Regions from separate parts of the Pseudarthrobacter sp. IC2-21 genome, predicted to be linked through region 3. Evidence: riboswitches for the same ligand, from Rfam matches in the RefSeq annotation. Region 3 holds a riboswitch; each other region holds the start of a gene.

Region 1 (4,617 bases), 460 kb from region 3:
CCTCAACGCCGTGGGATCATAACCCAAGTGTTGGCGTAAGCACCGAAGATCTAGAATACGCTAATTTCGCCTTCGGCTGCAAATGAGGCTGGTTACGGCCGGTCGTCTGTGATAGGTCCCACTAGTGAACCGTCCGGACAATCCGAAACCGTGCCTGACTATCATACCGGCTGCAGACACCGCAGCCGTTCAGGCGTGCAGGCGCGGCGCGTCGAAGAAATCCAGCTCGAATCGGCAGGAGTGCCTGAACGCCTGAAGCATTGCGGCCTGTTCGTCCGCGGACGCCTTGCTGCCGGCCTCGCCGGCCATCGCGATCGCTTCGCGGGTTGCCTGAGCGAAGTCCTCGTCGGCATAGGTCCGCAACCATTCGGCATAGGGATGGGCTTCGGGTGCGCCCGCTGCCAGGAACTGCGCATGCAGGGTCTGGCCCACTTCCGCGTAGAGCCAGAAGCACGGCAGGACTGCCGCCACCAGCACGGCGTAGCTGCCGGCGGCGGAGGCCGCAAGCAGGTGATCCACGTACGACTTGGTGACCGGGCCCAGGGTGCGCTCCACCGTGCGGGTGCTGAGCCAGGTGCGATGCAGCTCGGATTCGACCTCGAGGCACTGTTGGGCGGACCTGGCCCAGAACAGCTGGGCGGCCTCCGTAGGCGCCAGCGCGCTGGCCCGGGCCAGGGCACGGGAATAGCCGTTGAGATAGATGGCATCCTGGGCGAGGTAGTAGGCGAACTGGTCCTCTGCGAGAGTGCCGGCCGCCAGCCCGCGGATGAATTCGAGCCGGTAGATGGCGTCCAGGTCGGGGGCCGCCGCCCGGCGAAGGGTCGCAGCGAAATCTTTGCCGGTGAGTTCCGCGGCTGCGGATTGGGCTGCGGGATCCCCTGCTGCGGATTCAGCCGGAACCGGCGCACCGCCAACAGGTTTCCCGCCGGCCTCAGGCTGGTGGAAATGGTGGAAATGGTTAATTGGGCCGCTCCCGCTTCCCACCTCCAGCAGCCCGGACGCCTGAAGTGCACCCGCGAGCCAGGGCTTTACCTCCCGCAGTGACGCCTCCCAGTCCCCCAGCCTGGCCTGCGCCGTGGCCATGGCCGAGGACAGCGAGCAGCCGGTGCCATGGCTGTTGCGGGTGGGAATCCGGTCTCCGGCCACTTCCACCACCGGGCGTGACAGCAGCCCCCCGGCGTTGACGAGGGCATCCGGGCACGCACCGCCGTCGAGATGGCCCCCCTTGACCAGGATGGTGGCGCCGGTGGCAGCGGCCAGGCGCTTGCCCTGTTCCAGCGCGGTGGCCCAGCTGTGGGCGCGCGGCGCGGCCACAAGGATCGCCAGTTCGGCGAGGTTGGGCGTGATCAGGTCCGCCAGCGGCAGCAGGGTCCGCAGGGCAGCCTCCGCGGATTCTTCCAGCAGCCGGTCCCCGCTGGTGGCCACCATGACCGGATCCAGAACAACGACGGCGGGACGCACCTTTTCGAGCCAGCTGCGGACGGTGTCAATCACCTCCGCGTTGCCCAGCATGCCGATCTTGACGGCGTCGATGGTGATGTCATCACTGATCGCGTCAAGCTGCTGGCGCAGGAATCCGGCCGGCGGCACGTGGACATCCCGGACTCCCCGGGTGTTCTGCGCGGTCAGGGCGGTGATGGCTGCCATGCCGTAACCGCCCAGGGCGGCGATGCTCTTGAGGTCGGCCTGGATGCCTGCCCCGCCGGACGGATCCGATCCTGCGATGGACAGCACCCGCGGAGTATGTCGCACCCCCGCCGCCGCCGAGGATTCCGGTGCAGGGCGCCGGGCAGAACCCTGCGCAGGAGATTGCGTTTCCTGGCTGCTGGAAGATTCTGAGGACGCGGGAGGAAGGACATAGGTCGAAGCCAAAGGAGACATCCCTTCGCCGGTACTAACCGGACAGGTTCAACGGGTGTGGATCTCAGCCGGCCCTTTGCGCGGCACCCCGTGTCAGTAACCCACCCTAGCGTTTACCCGCGTTTGCCGCCTCACATGAAGCCGAAACGGCGGAAGCCCGCACCGCCCCGGAAAAGGGCTGTGCGGGCTTCCGTGGAGGTGTCCAAGCCAACGGGTCAGAGTTCCGAAGCGGGTACTCCTACGCCGAGGATAATCGGCGCGTTGGTTTCTTTCGGCGCAGCCGCCGCACGGGCTTCGGTGCGCTCCGGCGCCTTGGCAGCATGCGTATGACCGGCACTGGCGACCTGAACGGCTTCGTGATGCTCCACCGTGGTGGCGTTGGCTGCGCCCTGGGCTCGGCTCGCGCTCCGGTTCCGCCGCGGACGGCGGGCCCGGGGCTGCTCGGTGTGGTCGGAATAGTCCTTCTCCGCCACGGCGGGAGCCTGGGCAGGCGCCTGGGCCTGGGCCTGGGCAGGTGCCTGGGCCTGGGCCTGGGCGGGAGCCTCGGCAGGCGCCTGCCGGGCAGGCTCGGCGGGGGCAGCCGGGGCCGGTTCGCCAAGCTTGGCGAACGCCTCCGCCAGGCGGTCCAGGGTCAGCGCCGGAGCCTGGGGCTGTTCCTCGTGATGCTCCACGAACGGCAGCACCACCTGCTCGCCGCCGAACGTGAGGACCGCGGCAGGGCGGCCGGTGCTGTCCGTTTCGGACGGATGTGCCGGCGTCGAAGCAGGGGTTGCCGTGCCGGGGGTGCTGCCGGCAGCGCCATGGGCTACTTCCTCGTCGTGCAGGTGGGCGGCGTGTGCAGCGGCCGCGATGTTGGCCAGGGCCACCCTTGTCGCTTCAGCCTTGGCATGGCGTTCGGCATCTGTCGGATCAGGGTGGACCGTGTGGATCTGCACGGGAGCTGCCGGCGCTACGTCCAGCGGCTGGCCGCCGCGGCCGCGGCGGCGCTTCCGGTCGGTCCGGGCGCCCTGCTGGGCTTCCGGGCGGGCGTCGTTGCGCTGGTTGTCCGGCCGCTGTGTGTCCGGCCGGGTGTCCGCCCGCTGCACGTGGTGCTCGGCGGCGACGGTGTTGGCGCGGCGGTGCTCCACAGGATCGTCGTGGGTGACAATTCCGCGGCCGGCGCAGGCCTCGCACTGTTCCCCGAAGACTTCCAGAAGACCGGTGCCCATGCGCTTGCGCGTCATCTGCACCAGACCCAGCGAAGTCACCTCAGCCACCTGATGCTTGGTGCGGTCACGGCCCAGGCATTCCACCATGCGGCGGAGCACGAGGTCGCGGTTGGACTCAAGGACCATGTCGATGAAGTCGATGACAATGATGCCGCCGATGTCCCGGAGCCGGAGCTGCCGGACCACTTCTTCGGCCGCTTCGAGGTTGTTCTTGGTGACGGTTTCCTCGAGGTTGCCGCCGCTGCCGGTGAACTTTCCGGTGTTGACGTCCACCACGGTCATGGCTTCGGTCCGGTCGATGACCAGCGAGCCGCCGGAGGGCAGGAAGACCTTGCGTTCGAGTGCTTTGTGGATCTGCTCGTCGATCCGCCAGGCCGAGAAGATGTCCTGGTCCTTGGTCCACTTTTCCAGCCGGCCCACCAGGTCCGGGGCCACGTAGGTTACGTAGGCCTCGATGGTGTCCCAGGCCTCTTCACCGGAGACGATCAGCTTCGAGAAGTCCTCGTTGAAGACGTCACGGACCACCTTGATGGTGAGGTCCGGTTCGCCGTACAGCAGTTCGGGGGCGAGGATCTTGGTGGAGGTGGACTGGCTTTCAATGCCCTCCCACTGTGCACGCAGGCGGTTGATGTCATGTGTGAGTTCCTCTTCAGAGGCACCCTCCGCGGCGGTGCGGACGATCACACCGGCGTGCTCAGGCAAACGGTCCTTGAGGATGCGCTTGAGGCGGTTGCGTTCGACGTCGGGCAGTTTGCGGGAGATGCCCGTCATGGAGCCGCCCGGGACGTAGACCAGGTAACGGCCCGGGAGGGAGATCTGGCTGGTCAGCCGGGCACCCTTGTGTCCCACGGGGTCCTTGGTCACCTGGACCAGGACGGTGTCCCCTGACTTGAGCGCATTTTCGATCCGGCGCTGCTTGCCTTCGAGGTTAACCGCGTCCCAGTTCACTTCACCGGCGTACAGCACGGCGTTGCGGCCGCGACCGATGTCAACGAATGCTGCTTCCATGGAGGGCAGGACGTTCTGCACCTTGCCGAGGTAGACGTTGCCGATCAGGGAGTCCTGCTGGGTCTTGGAGACAAAGTGCTCCGCCAGGACGCCGTCCTCGAGGACACCGATCTGGATTCTGTCGTCGCGCTGGCGGACGATCATCTGACGGTCCACGGATTCGCGGCGGGCCAGGAACTCGGCCTCGGTGATCACGGTCCTGCGGCGGCCGGTGTCGCGGGATTCGCGGCGGCGCTGCTTCTTGGCTTCGAGCCGGGTGGAGCCCTTCACACTGGTCACGCGGTTGTTGACCGGCGCTTCGGTAACTGCCCGCGGAGCCCGTACCCGGGTCACCGTGTTGGGCGGATCGTCGTCTCCGCCCCCGGTCAGCTCCAGGTCCTGGTCGCCACGGCGGCGGCGGCGGCGACGGCGGGAGGTCACACCTTCGTCGTTCTGGACGGCGGTTTCGTCGTCGTCGTCACCGGCACCGTCCTCGGCGCCTTCGGAACCATCGGTGTCGGCCCCGGCCTCGGTATCACCGGCGCGGCTGCGGCCTCGGCGG
Region 2 (4,617 bases), 370 kb from region 3:
ACGGCTGTGCGCCGACGCCGAGCCAGTACTGGGCGCGGTCCGTGTCGACCTCGATGTATGAGGGCTCTTCGGTGGGGTGGTACTTGCCGATCTCTTCGATGGCACGGCCGTCACGCTTGGAGCGTGCGTCCATAACGACGATGCGGTAGTACGGTGCGCGCATCTTGCCGAAGCGCTTAAGGCGAATCTTTACGGCCACTTTTGTGGTCACTCCTGTTTCAGAAAAGGGGTGAACCGACGTTCTGCACCCGTGGGGCGGGCCATACTTGCGGGTTCTAAGGACAGGATCCGGACGCGGAGAGAGGGGCCACGCAGATCGAGTACCTGTTTATTGTGCCAGATCAGCGTCAGGATTTCGACTTGACACGGGTCGGGGCCGGCGGGGCGGACCCGAAAACGCCAGGATACTAGGAGGACCAGACGTACAAACCGGTCCGGTCGGCGTCGTCAACTCCACTGGCCAGCTCAGCGAGCTGCTGGATGTAGGTGCGGGCGTCGGCGGCACCGAACGGCATATCGTCCTGGGCGGCCCACTTTTCGGCGACGTCGTCCAGCACGTTGCCCTCGCCCTCGGTTTCGTAGGTGAGGAGGTCCGCGAGAGCCCGCACCATGGCCGGGGGTACGCCAAGAAGGGAGTCGCTGGAAACGTCCACCATTGCGAGTTCATAGCCTTCGCCGCCGGCATGTACAGCCGTGCCGGCGAGGTCGCCCAGCTGCTCGATCTCGAAGTCACTGACGCCCGGGATCCTCAGCCCTGGTCCCGACGGCGAGCCGCCGGCATCGAGCACGCCGGCGCGTTTCAGCGCGGCATCGTGGCTAGCTACAAAGATTTCAGTGAAGCCCATGGGAACAGCCCTCATTCCGTCGACGGTGCGGCCCGCGCGGGCAGCACCCAGTGCAGCCCCGGCCGTTCAAAATCAGCCTAGTGCATGGCAGGGCTGACTTCCGGCCAGGGTCAGTCAGCGGACAGCAACGCGGATGTTGTTGCGCCACGGATCCTCAAAGCGCAACTCGGCACCTGTGTGGTGGGAGGCCACTCCGGCGACTTTCAGGCGGTCAGCGAGGGCGCCGACGTCGTCTCCGGACGGCACTTCGATGAGCACTTCGCCGAGGCCGAGGGTGTCCTTGCGGGGGCCGGCGCCGCGGCTGTTCCAGACGTTCATGGCCATGTGGTGGTGATAGCGGCCGGCCGAGACGAACAGGGCCTGCCCGTGCCAACCGGCGGTCTTTTCAAATCCCAGAGTGCCCACATAGAACTCGTGCGCTGAGTGGACGTCCCCCACCTGCAAGTGGATGTGCCCCACTCCGGCTTCGGTTCCCAGCTGGCTGTCCAGGGATTCCTGGCTGAGGTGCTGTTCAAGGTAGCGCTGGGGTGGGAGCGCCAGGCTGTCCATTACTACTTCGGTGCCGTTCCAGGACCAGTTCTTGCGGGGCCGGTCCCAGTAAAGCTCAATGCCGTTGCCCTCGGGGTCGTTGAAGTAGAAGGCCTCGCTCACCAGGTGGTCGGCGCTGCCGGTGAAAAGCCGGGGCTCGTACTGGGCAGCGGTGGCCACGGTGGCAGCCAGCGCGGCCTGGTCTTCGAAAAGGAGGGCCGTGTGGAACAGGCCGGCTTCTCCCCTGCCCGGCAGATGCAGCGAAGGAGCAGGGGCCAGGTGGACCAGGGGACGCTGGCGGCGGCCAAGGTACAGGCCGCCGTCTTCTTCGGCGACGATTTCCAGGCCCAGGGCCCGCTGGTAGTAGTCGGTCATCAGCTTCATGTCACCTACCTTGAGCATCACCGTGCCCATGGAGAGGTCGGCAGGAAGTAGATCCTGTGTGGTGGCTTCTGCAGTCATGTGAACGCTCCCGGTCCGCCGGCCTTCGGAGTGAAAGCCGCTATGCATCTAATTTACTTGAAGCTTCAATTTAATTCAAGTGTTCTTCGGGCATCCCTACCGGCTGTGGTAGCTTCGTCTTGACCACACGGGTGCCCTTGCAGGGGCTGAGATCGGGCTGACGCGGCCTGCGACCGTTGAACCTGTCCGGGTAATGCCGGCGAAGGAAGTGAGTATTCCCTTGAGTACGCAAAAAGCATGGCCCCTCCCTGTCCAAAATGCCACTGCCACCACCTTGGCGGCCACGGACACTGAAGCTGCCGTATCCGGGCCGGCACAGGACCGGTCTCCGGAAACCCAGTCCCTGAAGTCCCACTCGTTGGCGTTCATCGATGACGCATCTTCCGGAATCAGGGTGCCGGTCACGGAAATTGCCCTCGAGCCGTCACCCAACGGCGAGGCGAACGGCCCCTTCCGGGTCTACCGGACGTCCGGTCCGGGCAGCGATCCCGTGGTGGGTCTGAGCCCGTTCCGGCTTCCCTGGATTGTGGCGCGCGCTGACACCGAACCGTATAGCGGGAGGGAACGGAACCTGCTCGACGACGGCAAGTCGGCCGTGCGCCGCGGCGCCGCCTCCGCGGAGTGGAAAGGGGCGCAACCGGTGCCCCGCCGCGCCGTCGGAGGCAAAACCGTCACACAGATGCGCTACGCCCGGCAGGGACAGGTGACGCCGGAGATGAGGTTCGTTGCGCTGCGCGAAAACTGCGACGTGGAACTGGTCCGCAGCGAAGTGGCCGCCGGCCGCGCCATTATCCCCAACAACATCAACCATCCCGAATCCGAGCCCATGATCATCGGCAAGGCATTCCTGGTGAAGATCAACGCCAACATCGGCAACTCGGCCGTCACCAGCTCCATCGCCGAGGAAGTGGACAAGCTGCAGTGGGCCACCCAGTGGGGTGCAGACACCGTGATGGATCTTTCCACCGGCGACGACATCCACACCACCCGTGAATGGCTCATCCGCAACTCCCCCGTCCCCATCGGCACCGTGCCCATCTACCAGGCGCTGGAGAAAGTCAACGGGGAGGCCAACAAGCTGACTTGGGAGATTTTCCGCGACACGGTCATCGAACAGTGTGAGCAGGGCGTGGATTACATGACTATCCACGCCGGCGTACTACTGCGCTATGTGCCGCTGACGGCCAACCGCGTGACGGGGATCGTCTCGCGCGGCGGGTCGATCATGGCGGGCTGGTGCCTTGCCCATCACCAGGAGAACTTCCTGTACACCCACTTCGATGAACTGTGCGAAATCTTCGCCAAGTACGACGTCGCGTTCTCGCTGGGCGACGGGCTGCGCCCGGGGGCCACGGCGGACGCCAACGACGCCGCCCAGTTCGCGGAACTGGACACGCTCGCCGAGCTCACCCGGCGCGCCTGGCAATACGACGTTCAGGTGATGGTGGAGGGCCCCGGCCACGTGCCGTTCCACCTGGTCCGGGAGAATGTGGAGCGCCAACAGGAGCTCTGCAACGGGGCCCCGTTTTATACGCTGGGGCCTCTGGTCACGGATATCGCTCCGGGCTATGACCACATCACCTCGGCGATCGGGGCGACGGAGATCGCCCGGTACGGTACCGCCATGCTCTGCTACGTCACACCCAAAGAACACCTGGGCCTGCCCAACAAGGACGACGTCAAGACCGGGGTGATCACCTACAAGATCGCCGCCCACGCCGCCGACCTCGCCAAGGGCCACCCCGGCGCACACGAGCGGGACGATGCCCTGTCCAAGGCCAGGTTCGAGTTCCGTTGGCGCGACCAGTTTGCGCTGTCCCTGGATCCGGTGACCGCCGAGGCATTCCATGATGAGACACTGCCGGCCGAGCCCGCGAAGACCGCACATTTTTGCTCCATGTGCGGTCCGAAGTTCTGCTCCATGAAGATCAGCCAGGACATCCGGGACGAATACGGTTCCGCCGATGCGCAGGCCGCCATTGCCGGGATTTACAGCGGCATGCGGGAAAAGAGTGAGGAGTTCCTGGCCAGGGGCGGGAAGGTCTATTTGCCCGAACTTAAGCTAGCCCAAGGGGCAGGAGCAGAGTCCTCAGGAGGCCTGGACTGACGGTGACCGGCTGACGCCGGCAATGAAAGACCGGATGGCACGGTCGCCTTCGATTGAATCCTGAGGCCGGTGCCCGCCCGCAGCAGTGCGGTGCAGGGCGCCGGTCTCCCGCAGATAACCGGCAATCTCCTCATAAAGCGGCTCCCATCCCCCGGTCAACACCATGGTGGGGACGCCCGGCACGATGTGCAGCGGCGCTTCCCACGATGGTGCCTGCAGCCGAAGCCTGCGCGCCGAACGCCTCTCCTCCGTGGACGCCGGCTCGTGGAGATCCACGGCGAACATGCGCCGGATGTACTCGCGCTGGAAGTCGTCGTCGCCCAGTTGATGCCGAACCTCGAAGAGGGGTTGCATGAGCGCGCGGTGCGCGGCGGTGGCCGGCAGTTCAGCAGTCAGTGACAGACACGCCGGTTCCACGAGCGTCAGTGAATACACCAAATCCGGACGCTCGACGGCTGCCATCATGGCCGAGATGGCACCCTCGGCATGCGCCACCACGTGACCGCCGGCGGCCCCCCGGCCATCGTCGGCCAGGGATCTGAGCACAATCGCGGTGTCTTCGTCAAAGGAGGAGTCAACCGGTTCAGCTGCGGCATCGAATCCGTGCCGCCGAAGAAAGAGTGCATCGTATTTCAGCGCCATGCCGTGCTGCCGCGGCCAAGCCGCCGCACCGAA
Region 3 (4,617 bases):
GGTGTGGGCATAGGCGGCGCCAATGGCGGATTGGATGGCGTTCTCGGGAACACTTCCATCAAAAGCCGTGTAGCTTGCGCCGCGGAAGAGCATCCCCGCGGAATAGAGGACGGCCAGTTGCCGGGGCTCGGTGGGGTCCAGGCTGCGAAGGTATTCGCCGTAGCTGATCTTTCCGTCCCACGGCTTGCCGAGTGCCACCGTCTGAAGCCGGAAATGCCGGAGGGAGCGTTCGTCCGGGGCGGGCATGGTCCGCAGGATGCCAACCTTTCCGGCCAGCATCATGTCCGCCGCCGCCATCCCGGTCATCAGCGAAATCTGCGCATTCCAATCCTCCACGGGAAGCTGGGGTGCCGCGGCAATCCGGTAGCCGCCGTCGGGCAGTTGAACGATTTCCTGCTCCGGCATGTTGAGGCTGGCCCCGCCGCGCTGCCGCTCCAGTTCAACCCGTTTGAGCCCCACTTCCTTCAGGAGCTGCAGCACCGGGCCGGCCGTTCCGGCGTCGATCTGGGCCTGGACACCCTTGTAGTCCAGCTTGGCCCGGCTGCGGATCGTGGCCCGCCGCACGGACACACTGTCGACATGGGCGTCGCCGTTGAGGCCGAATTCCCAGACAAACGCCGAGCACAGTTGGTCGGCCAGCAGGCTGCCCGCCTCTTCGCTGATGACCTCGGGGTGCAGCGGAATCCGGCCATCGGGGGCGTAGAACGTCTGACCGCGGCGTCGGGTTTCGGCGTCGAGGCTACCGCCGGGGCGGACGAAGGACGGCACGTCCGCGATGGCGTACAGGACGCGGTAGCCGGCGCTGGCCCGCTCAATGAACAGCGCCTGGTCCAGATCCGTGGACGATGCCGGATCGATGGTCAGGAATTCAACGTCCGTCAGGTCAGTGACCGGCAGCTGATGCGCTGCCACGGCAGCCTCGGCGTCGCGGACTGCTTCGGCCGGGTAGGGCCCGGGCAGTTCCAGCTCAGTCCGCAGTGCACTCAGGGCTGCCGCGAGAGCGTTGGTCTTCTCGTGGACGTTGGGAGCCAACCGATGATGGGACACAAAAGTCAGATTAGCCCGATTTCCGGGGATCGTGCACGCTCCGCCCCGCCGTGCGCCGGATTCCCGGAACCGGCCGGCTGATTCTGCGGAACCGGCAGGGAAATCTCAGGCGGTACCGGCATCCAGGGCGGCCAGGAGGGCCCTGGCAGCGGCAGCGGGATCAGCCGCCTCCGTGATGGCGCGGACCACAACGATCCTGCTGGCACCGGCCGCCACCACCTGTTCTACGTTCGTCAGGTCAATCCCGCCGATCGCGAACCACGGCACGGCACCCGGACCGGCCGCATCACCCGCGTCACCGGCATCACCGGCGTGGGCGGCGGCCTTGACCGCGTCTGCGGCGTAACGTACCAGGTCAAGGCCAACGGCGGCACGACCGGGTTTGGTGGGGGTGGCCCACACCGGTCCCACGCAGAAATAGTCAAGGCCGTCGTCGCCGGCCACCGAGGACGACAAGCGGATGGCGCCTTCCACCTGCTCAGTGGTGTGGGTGGAAAGCCCCACCACGGCGCCGGGCCCCAGCAGCGTGCGGGCGGAGGCCACGGGCAGGTCTTGCTGGCCAATGTGGAACACCGGGGCGCCCGAGAGCATGGCGATGTCGGCGCGGTCATTCACTGCCCAGAGCCGTCCATGCCGGGCGGCGGCCGCCTGAAGGACTGCCAGCAGGTCCAACTCCTCGGCGGCCTCGATGTCCTTGTCGCGGAGTTGGATGATGTCCACGCCGCCGGCGAACGCGGCGTCCACAAAATCGGCAAAGTCCCCGCGGTCCCGGCGCGCATCGGTGCACAAGTACAACCTGGCGCCGCGGGGCAATCCGCGGGACTCCTGGGCAGTGGGGCTGGGGAGGGCGCTGGGGCTGGAGGACACGTTCATGGAAACCACCATAGTTCCCCTAAACTGGGCGAGTACTGCGGGAGCCCGTTACAGCCGTCACAAAGCGGCCGGGCTGAGAGGGCGTCAGAGCCGACCGCTTGACCTGATCCGGCTAGTACCGGCGTAGGGAAGGAAACACATGGTCCCCCCATCCGGCGGCGCGTCCGCCAGCACATCCCATCCTGCCGTGGGCAGCTACATGAACGGGCCCGCCGTCCTGCACGCGGACGTGGCGGTGATCGGTGGCGGCGTCATCGGCCACAGCATCGCGTGGGAGGCGCGGGCCTCCGGCCGTTCCGCAGTGCTGATCGACGACCAACCAGGCTCCGGGGCCAGTTGGGCGGCCGCCGGCATGCTCGCCCCCGTCAGTGAGCTGCACTACCAGGAGGAAAGCCTCCTGGAGCTGATGCTCGAGTCCTCGCGTCTCTGGCCTGACTTCGCGGCAAACCTCGGCCGGGCCGGGGCGGGGGACTTTGGCTACCTGACGACGCCGACCCTCGCCGTGGGTGCCGACGCCGCGGACCGTCGGGCGCTGATGGACCTCCGGGCCGTCCAGGAGGCCAACGGACTGCTCGTCGAGCCGCTGACGGTGCGCGACGCGAGGGCAAAGGAACCACTTCTCAGTCCCGCGATTTCGTGTGCCCTGGACATTCCCGCGGACCATCAGGTGGACCCGCGCAGGCTGATCGCCTCGCTCCGGACAGTGCTGGCCGGCCACCAACCGGGCGCCGGGACCTTCGTGGACGGCGCCGTCAACGGTTTCGCGGTCGGTTCCCGGGCCACCGGACTCCTCTGGGAGGGGGACCGGGTTCGGGGCGTGGAACTGGCCAATGGCGGAACGGTCCGGGCGGGGGAGACGATCGTAGCCAACGGCCTTCAGGCCGCTGCCCTGGAGGGCCTGCCGGCCGGGGTGCAGCTGCCCCTGAGGCCCGTATTCGGCGACATACTGCGCCTGCGCGTTCCACAGCACCTGCGTCCATTAGTGACCTCCACGGTACGGGGCCTGGTCCACGGAGTACCCGTATACATCGTCCCCCGCCAGGACGGCACAGTGGTGATCGGTGCAACACAGCGGGAGGACGCACTGCCGGAAGCCGGAGATACTGCCGCGCCAGGAACGGCCGTCTCTGCAGGCGGCGTTTACCAACTGCTGCGTGACGCGCAGGTCCTGGTACCCGCCGTCGCCGAGCTGGAGCTCATCGAGTGCACCGCGCGGGCGCGTCCTGCAACACCGGACAACGCACCGCTGCTCGGCCGGGTCTCCGTTCCCGACGGCGGACACGTGCGGGGGCTGATTATTGCCACCGGTTTCTACCGGCACGGAGTGTTGCTGGCCCCGGCGGCGGCAGCCATCTGCCGGGAACTGCTGGATGGCCGGATCGATCCGCACCGGGCCGCCCTGGACCCGGCAAGGTTTAGCGGCCGGCACCATGAAACCCTTCAACCCACAAAGGAAACAGCATGAATATCACCCTCAACGGCGCGCCGCATGCCGTGCCCCGGGAAGCGTCCATCACCACACTCGTCACACAGATCACGGGCCGCACGATCGCGGCCAACGGCCAGGCCACGGACGGGCAGAAACTTGGCGTCGCCATTGCCCGCAACTCGGAAGTGGTGCCCCGCAGCCAGTGGTCCGCCACAGCGCTCGCGGACGGGGACACCATCGAACTGGTCACCGCAGTTCAGGGAGGCTAAGACCATGACAGATACAAGCACCACCGCCATCTCGCCGGACACCGACAAACTTGTCATCGACGGCGTCGAACTCGGCTCCCGCCTCATCATGGGCACCGGGGGCGCTCCCAGCCTGGACGGCCTGGGAGCCGCACTCCTGTCATCGGGAACGGAGCTCACCACCGTTGCCATGCGGCGGTATTCGCCTGCCGAGTCCGGGTCCCTCTTCCAGCTCCTCGTGGACCATGGAATCCGGGTACTGCCCAACACCGCCGGCTGCTTCACCGCGCGGGACGCCGTCATGACAGCTGAGCTGGCCCGCGAAGCCCTGGAAACGGACTGGGTGAAACTCGAGGTCATCGCGGACGAGCAGACGTTGCTGCCGGACGCCGTCGAGCTCGTTGACGCCACCGAACAGCTGGTGAACCGGGGCTTCAAGGTGTTCGCTTACACCAACGATGATCCCGTGCTGGCCCTGCGCCTTGAGAACCTGGGCGCCACCGCGGTGATGCCGCTCGGGGCGCCGATCGGGACGGGTCTGGGAATCCTCAATCCGCACAACATCGAACTGATCGTCTCGCGCGCTTCGGTGCCTGTGGTGCTCGACGCCGGAATCGGGACGGCATCCGATGCTGCGCTGGCCATGGAGCTGGGCTGTGACGCCGTCCTCCTTGCCACGGCCGTGACCCGGGCCCAGAACCCGGCGCTCATGGGGGAGGCCTTCAAACACGCCGTGATCGCCGGTAGGCTGGCGAAAGCGGCCGGCAGGATACCGCGCCGCGAGCACGCCCTGGCGTCATCGGCGATGGAAAACCGGGCCGAGTTCCTCTAAGTCCGGCACCGCAGGCCGGCCGCCGGCGCGGGCCCACGGAACAAGCCCAGGAGTCCGCTGTGGAAGGAACCCAAGACGTCCTCACCCGGGAAAAGCTTGATGCCGCCCTGGCCGTGCTGCCCGACTGGCGGTACCGGCTGGGCGGGCTCGTCACGGTCTATAAAGCGCCGACGGCGGCTGCCGCACTT
Region 4 (4,617 bases), 1.1 Mb from region 3:
GACGGCGGTGAATTCTTCGTCGTGGGTCACGGAGACCACGGACGTCCCTTCGTCGAGCAGTTCGGACAGGAACGAGGCGAGCTCGGCCCACGTGTTGGCGTCCTGGCCGAACGTGGGTTCGTCGAGCACCAGGACCCGTGGATGGGCTGCGAGGACGGTGGCCACCGACAGCCGGCGCTTCTCTCCACCGGACAAGGTGTAGGGGTTCGCCTCCACGAGGTGGGTCAGGCGCAGCCGCTCCAGCAGTTCGTCCACACGTTGCTCCCCGTGCCCCAGATGCCGCGGACCGAACATCAGTTCATCCCGGACGCGCCCTGTGACGAACTGGTGCTCGGGCTCCTGGAACACCGTGCCGATCCGCGAAATCAGCTGCTTGGCCTTCCACCTGAACGGATCAATTCCGGCGCCTTGGGAAAGCTCGACGGCGGCGGAAACCTTTCCTGCCACCGGCGCCAGCAGTCCTGCGAGCGTCAGCGCGAATGTGGACTTCCCGGCGCCGTTGGGTCCGGTGACGGTCAGTGCCTGGCCGGCCCGGACCTGGGCGGTGATGCCGGTTTGGACGGGGACCGGCGGGATGGTCCGGAACCCCCGGCGTCGCGGGCGCTCACGGGACACCGCAAGGTGCTCGGCTGCAAGCAACAGCTCCCCCGTTCCGCCGGAGCTACCCGAGCTTCCGGAAGCGCCCACGCTGCCGGAAGCGCCGGTCCGGGGACGCGTGGCCGGAACATACCCCGGCACCCACACCCCGGCGTCGATCAGCATGTCCCGCGCCTCGGCGAGCACCCTGTCCGGCGGCCCGTCCAGGAGCACTGCGGAGGCGCTGCCGGGGGTGCCGGAAGCCGCGCCGACCCCCGCAGCCACGCCGGGCTGCAGCACCACGATCCGGTCCACCAGGTCTTTCCAGACGGACACCCGGTGTTCCACCACCACCAGGGTGGCCCCGGTTTTATCGAGGGAGCGGCCCACCGCGTCACGGACCTCCAGGACGCCGGCCGGGTCGAGGTTGGCGGTCGGCTCGTCCAGCAGGATCAGCCCTGGCCGCATCGCAAGGATCCCGGCCAGCGCCAGCCGCTGCTTTTGGCCCCCGGACAGGGCCGACGTCGGGTGGTCCAGGGGAAGGCCCGCCGCACCGTCCGGGCGGCCGGCACTCCGCAGCCCGACGTCGTCGAGCGCTTCGTCCACCCGCCGCCAGATCTCGTCCCGCGGCACGGCCAGGTTTTCGGCGCCAAAGGCGACGTCGTCACCCACGCGGGAGAGGACCACCTGGGTTTCAGGGTCCTGTTGCATAAGTCCGGCGCGGCCGCGCCGGGCACGCGGCTCGGCGCCGTCGATCAGCAGCGTGCCCGTCTCATCGGCGTCGTCCCCTTCGTCCCCCAGCACCCCTGCCAGCGCATGCAGCAGCGTTGATTTGCCGGCGCCTGACGGGCCCAGGAGCAGCACCCGTTCACCGGGTGCAATGTCCAGGTCCAGCCCGTGGACGGCGGGTACGGCGCGGCCGGCGTGCCGCCACCCCCAGCCGCGGGCGGACACGGCTGCGGGGCGCACGGCGGAGGCGCCGGCGTCGGAAGCGGCCATCAGTTGAAGACGGGCTCCGAGGAGGCCTTCCGGGACGCGAAGGAGCTCAGCACACCGGTCCTCGCGAGGCCGCGGGTGGCCACCCAGGACACGGCACCGGCGATTACGGCGCCGGAGATGGCGCAGAAGAGAATGTAGGCGGCTTTGTCGCCGGCCTCGTAGGCGATGTTCCAGCCCCACGGGAGGAACGAGTCGTTCAGGCCACAGAAGAGGCCTGCCCCGGCACCTGCCAGCATGGCGGTGGGCAGGTTGAACTTCCGGTAGCCGAACGCGGCGAACACCAGTTCCGCGCCGAGGCCCTGCAGGATGCCGGAGATCAGCACGGTGGTGCCGTACTGGGATCCCATCATGAGCTCACCGGTGGCGGCCACGGCCTCGCAGAACAGTGCGGCGCCCGGCTTGCGGATGACGAGCATGCCCAGAATGGCCGGAATCATCCAGCCGCCGGAGATCAGGCCGGTCAGGGGCGGGTAGGTGGCGTTCATCGGTGCCGAGACCAGCGCCGCGCCCTGGTCCCACGCCCAGAAGATCACGCCGCCGGCGATGGCGATCAGAGCCGCCACCACGATGTCCACTACGCGCCAGGTGTAGCCGGCCTTCTTGATGCTTACTGTTGTCATGTCAACCTCCTGAGGTACAGGAGGGGAGAGTATTCGCGGTTTCGGCCCGGCCTGCGCCGCCCGGATCCGGACACTCTGAGAAGCTCGACTCCCTTGCGCCGGTACTAACCGGATCAGGTTCGAGGGTCTGCGGCTGTCCGCACTCTCAGCGCCCACCACCGGCTGCATTCCTGCAGTGCCCGACGGCGGCGCTCCCCTGTCGTAATAAATCTGCCCTGATGGGCGTGACCCAGTTTACACCGCAGCCGCGGTAGATTGTGGGCCATGACTGCCGAACCGTCCGATGTGACCCTGTTCGATCCCGATGCCGGCGGGAGCCAGCCCCCCGGTTCGCTGGAGGCATTGATTGCCAGGATCGACGGCGAGATCAGCGAGCTGCAGTTCCCGCGGTTCAGCAAGGACGATTCGCTCAACCTGGGGCTGCTGCTGGTGGAGCTGGGCAAAACGAGGAAGCTGCCCATTGCCATCGACATCACCAAGGGCGAGCAGGTCCTGTTCCACGTGGCCCTGGACGGTGCCACGCCCAACAACGAGCACTGGGTGCGGGCCAAGCAGCGCACAGCCGCGCGGTACGAAATCCCATCGCTGCTGGTGGGCCTGCGGGCAAGGCTGCGGGGCGGCAGGATCGAGGACCAGGGCTGGTATGACGAATCCGTCTATGCCGCACACGGCGGGTCCTTTCCCGTGTACGTTGCCGGCGTGGGCGCCGTGGCCACCGTGACCGTCTCGGGGCTGCCGCAAATGCAGGACCATGACCTCGTGGTGGAGGCCCTCAGGGAGATTCTGGGGTCCATGCGCCCTGCCTGAATGCCGGCTGGGACGCTGATCACGTTAGGCTAAAGGCAGTCCCCCGATCCGCCCACAAGGAGTTCACCCCATGAACCTGTTCATCAAGCTGCTCGGCACCGGAATCAGCCTCGCCGCCGGGTTTGTCGGCACCAAGGTAGTCAACACCGTCTGGGAAAAGTCCACCGGCCGGAAGCCCCCCACCGGCAAGCACGAAGACACCCCAACGAGCCTTCGGTCCGCCCTGACCTTCGCGCTGATCTCGGCCTCGGTCAGCACCATCATCCAGGTCCTCGCCAACCGCGGCACGCAGCGGGCCATCACCCGGTTCGCGAAGACCCAGGACATCGTCTAACGGATTTACCGTCCGGCTGCCGGGCTGTGGCTCGGCGCTCTTGTTCGGGCCACAGCCCGGCGCTCTTGTTCGTGGCTCTTGTCCGGCGGTCTTGCTGTGGCTCTGGTCCGGGCAAAATCCTCAGCCGTCAGGACTCTTCGTCGCGGGCCGACTTGGCCGCTTTCTGGACCACGGCCTCCAGGTCATCGGAGCTGAGCAAATCCCGGTGCATGTGCTTGGTGCGGTAGCCGGCCCGGCCCACCATGTGCGCGGACACCGGCACCGTCAGCAGCTGGAAAATCCATGCCACCAGCAGCACCGGCCACACCCACCACGACCGCATCTGCAGGCCGATGGCCGCCAGGAGCAGGAACAGTCCCAGCACCTGCGGTTTCGTGGCCGCGTGCATTCGGCTCAGCAGGTCAGGGAAACGGAGGAGCCCGACGGCGGCCGCCAGGGACATGAGGGCACCCGCCACCAGGAATACCGCCGTCACGGTGTCGATCACGTTGTCCACCAGGCTCGCCTCAGGATTCATGGGTCTGCTCCCGCCGGTCGGCCACGAAGCGTGCCACTGTCACGGAGCCGATGAAGCCAACCACCGACAATGCCACGAGCAGCATCAAGTTGTTCAGGTGCCGGTTCACGGCCATGTCGATGCACAGGGCCGCGCCGAGGATGGCCAGCAGCACATCGGAGGCCAGCACCCGGTCCAGCAGCGAGGGGCCCCGCGCAATGCGGATGATGGCACCGGCCGCGGCCGCCGAGAGAATGACTGCCGTGACAGCCAGGACAATTTGCATCATGCCGGGGTCTCCTGCCGCACTGCTTCGAGTTCTTCCCTGCTGCCCATAATGCGGATCAGACCGGCTTCAATGGACCGGACTTCCTTACGCAGGCTGGCCACGTCCTCGGCGTTGCTGATGTTGAGCGCGTGCAGGTAAAGGGTGGACGTTGAACGGTCCACTTCCACCACCAGGGAACCCGGGATCAGCGAAATCACGTGCCCCACGGCGGTGACGATGAGGTCCTGGTGGCTCCGCAGCGGGACGGCGACGACGGCGTTGATCACCTTGGGGCCGCGGACCACCGCCAGGTACATGACCTCGATGCTCGCTGCCGCCACCCGGGCGATGAACCGCAGGGCGAAGGGAACCGCGTGCAGGATATTGAACCTGCCGCTGAGCTCCACCGGCGGCAGGTAGAACATCCGGGCCACCAGCACGGCCAGCAGGGCACCGAAGAGCAGGTTGCCGGGACTGAAGTCCTGCCAGAGCGCACCCCAGACGATCACCAGCCACA

What was found. A riboswitch is a leader RNA that binds a small molecule or an ion and turns the genes downstream of it on or off. The one in region 3 is predicted to bind thiamine pyrophosphate.
Region 1: another riboswitch for thiamine pyrophosphate. It lies ahead of SBP01_RS10925 (bifunctional hydroxymethylpyrimidine kinase/phosphomethylpyrimidine kinase); the one in region 3 lies ahead of thiO (glycine oxidase ThiO).
Region 2: another riboswitch for thiamine pyrophosphate. It lies ahead of thiC (phosphomethylpyrimidine synthase ThiC); the one in region 3 lies ahead of thiO (glycine oxidase ThiO).
Region 4: another riboswitch for thiamine pyrophosphate. It lies ahead of SBP01_RS18145 (ECF transporter S component); the one in region 3 lies ahead of thiO (glycine oxidase ThiO).

The regions. Positions count from the first base shown of each region.
Region 1 covers NZ_CP139145.1:2,367,335-2,371,951, forward strand. Annotated here, with positions in the region: gene SBP01_RS10925 (bifunctional hydroxymethylpyrimidine kinase/phosphomethylpyrimidine kinase) at 190-1,734, opposite strand; TPP riboswitch at 1,864-1,961, opposite strand; gene SBP01_RS10930 (Rne/Rng family ribonuclease) at 2,076-4,617, opposite strand, start outside.
Region 2 covers NZ_CP139145.1:2,452,916-2,457,532, forward strand. Annotated here, with positions in the region: gene rpsP (30S ribosomal protein S16) at 1-199, opposite strand, end outside; gene SBP01_RS11350 (hypothetical protein) at 408-845, opposite strand; gene SBP01_RS11355 (VOC family protein) at 960-1,835, opposite strand; TPP riboswitch at 1,953-2,060, shown strand; gene thiC (phosphomethylpyrimidine synthase ThiC) at 2,056-3,942, shown strand; gene SBP01_RS11365 (alpha/beta hydrolase) at 3,925-4,617, opposite strand, start outside.
Region 3 covers NZ_CP139145.1:2,822,365-2,826,981, reverse strand. Annotated here, with positions in the region: gene SBP01_RS12980 (RNB domain-containing ribonuclease) at 1-1,047, opposite strand, end outside; gene SBP01_RS12975 (thiamine phosphate synthase) at 1,153-1,920, opposite strand; TPP riboswitch at 1,948-2,067, shown strand; gene thiO (glycine oxidase ThiO) at 2,120-3,385, shown strand; gene thiS (sulfur carrier protein ThiS) at 3,382-3,618, shown strand; gene SBP01_RS12960 (thiazole synthase) at 3,623-4,429, shown strand; gene SBP01_RS12955 (4a-hydroxytetrahydrobiopterin dehydratase) at 4,489-4,617, shown strand, end outside.
Region 4 covers NZ_CP139145.1:3,915,886-3,920,502, forward strand. Annotated here, with positions in the region: gene SBP01_RS18140 (ABC transporter ATP-binding protein) at 1-1,575, opposite strand, end outside; gene SBP01_RS18145 (ECF transporter S component) at 1,575-2,195, opposite strand; TPP riboswitch at 2,268-2,403, opposite strand; gene SBP01_RS18150 (heme-degrading domain-containing protein) at 2,460-3,002, shown strand; gene SBP01_RS18155 (DUF4235 domain-containing protein) at 3,073-3,336, shown strand; gene mnhG (monovalent cation/H(+) antiporter subunit G) at 3,464-3,853, opposite strand; gene SBP01_RS18165 (monovalent cation/H+ antiporter complex subunit F) at 3,843-4,121, opposite strand; gene SBP01_RS18170 (Na+/H+ antiporter subunit E) at 4,118-4,617, opposite strand, start outside.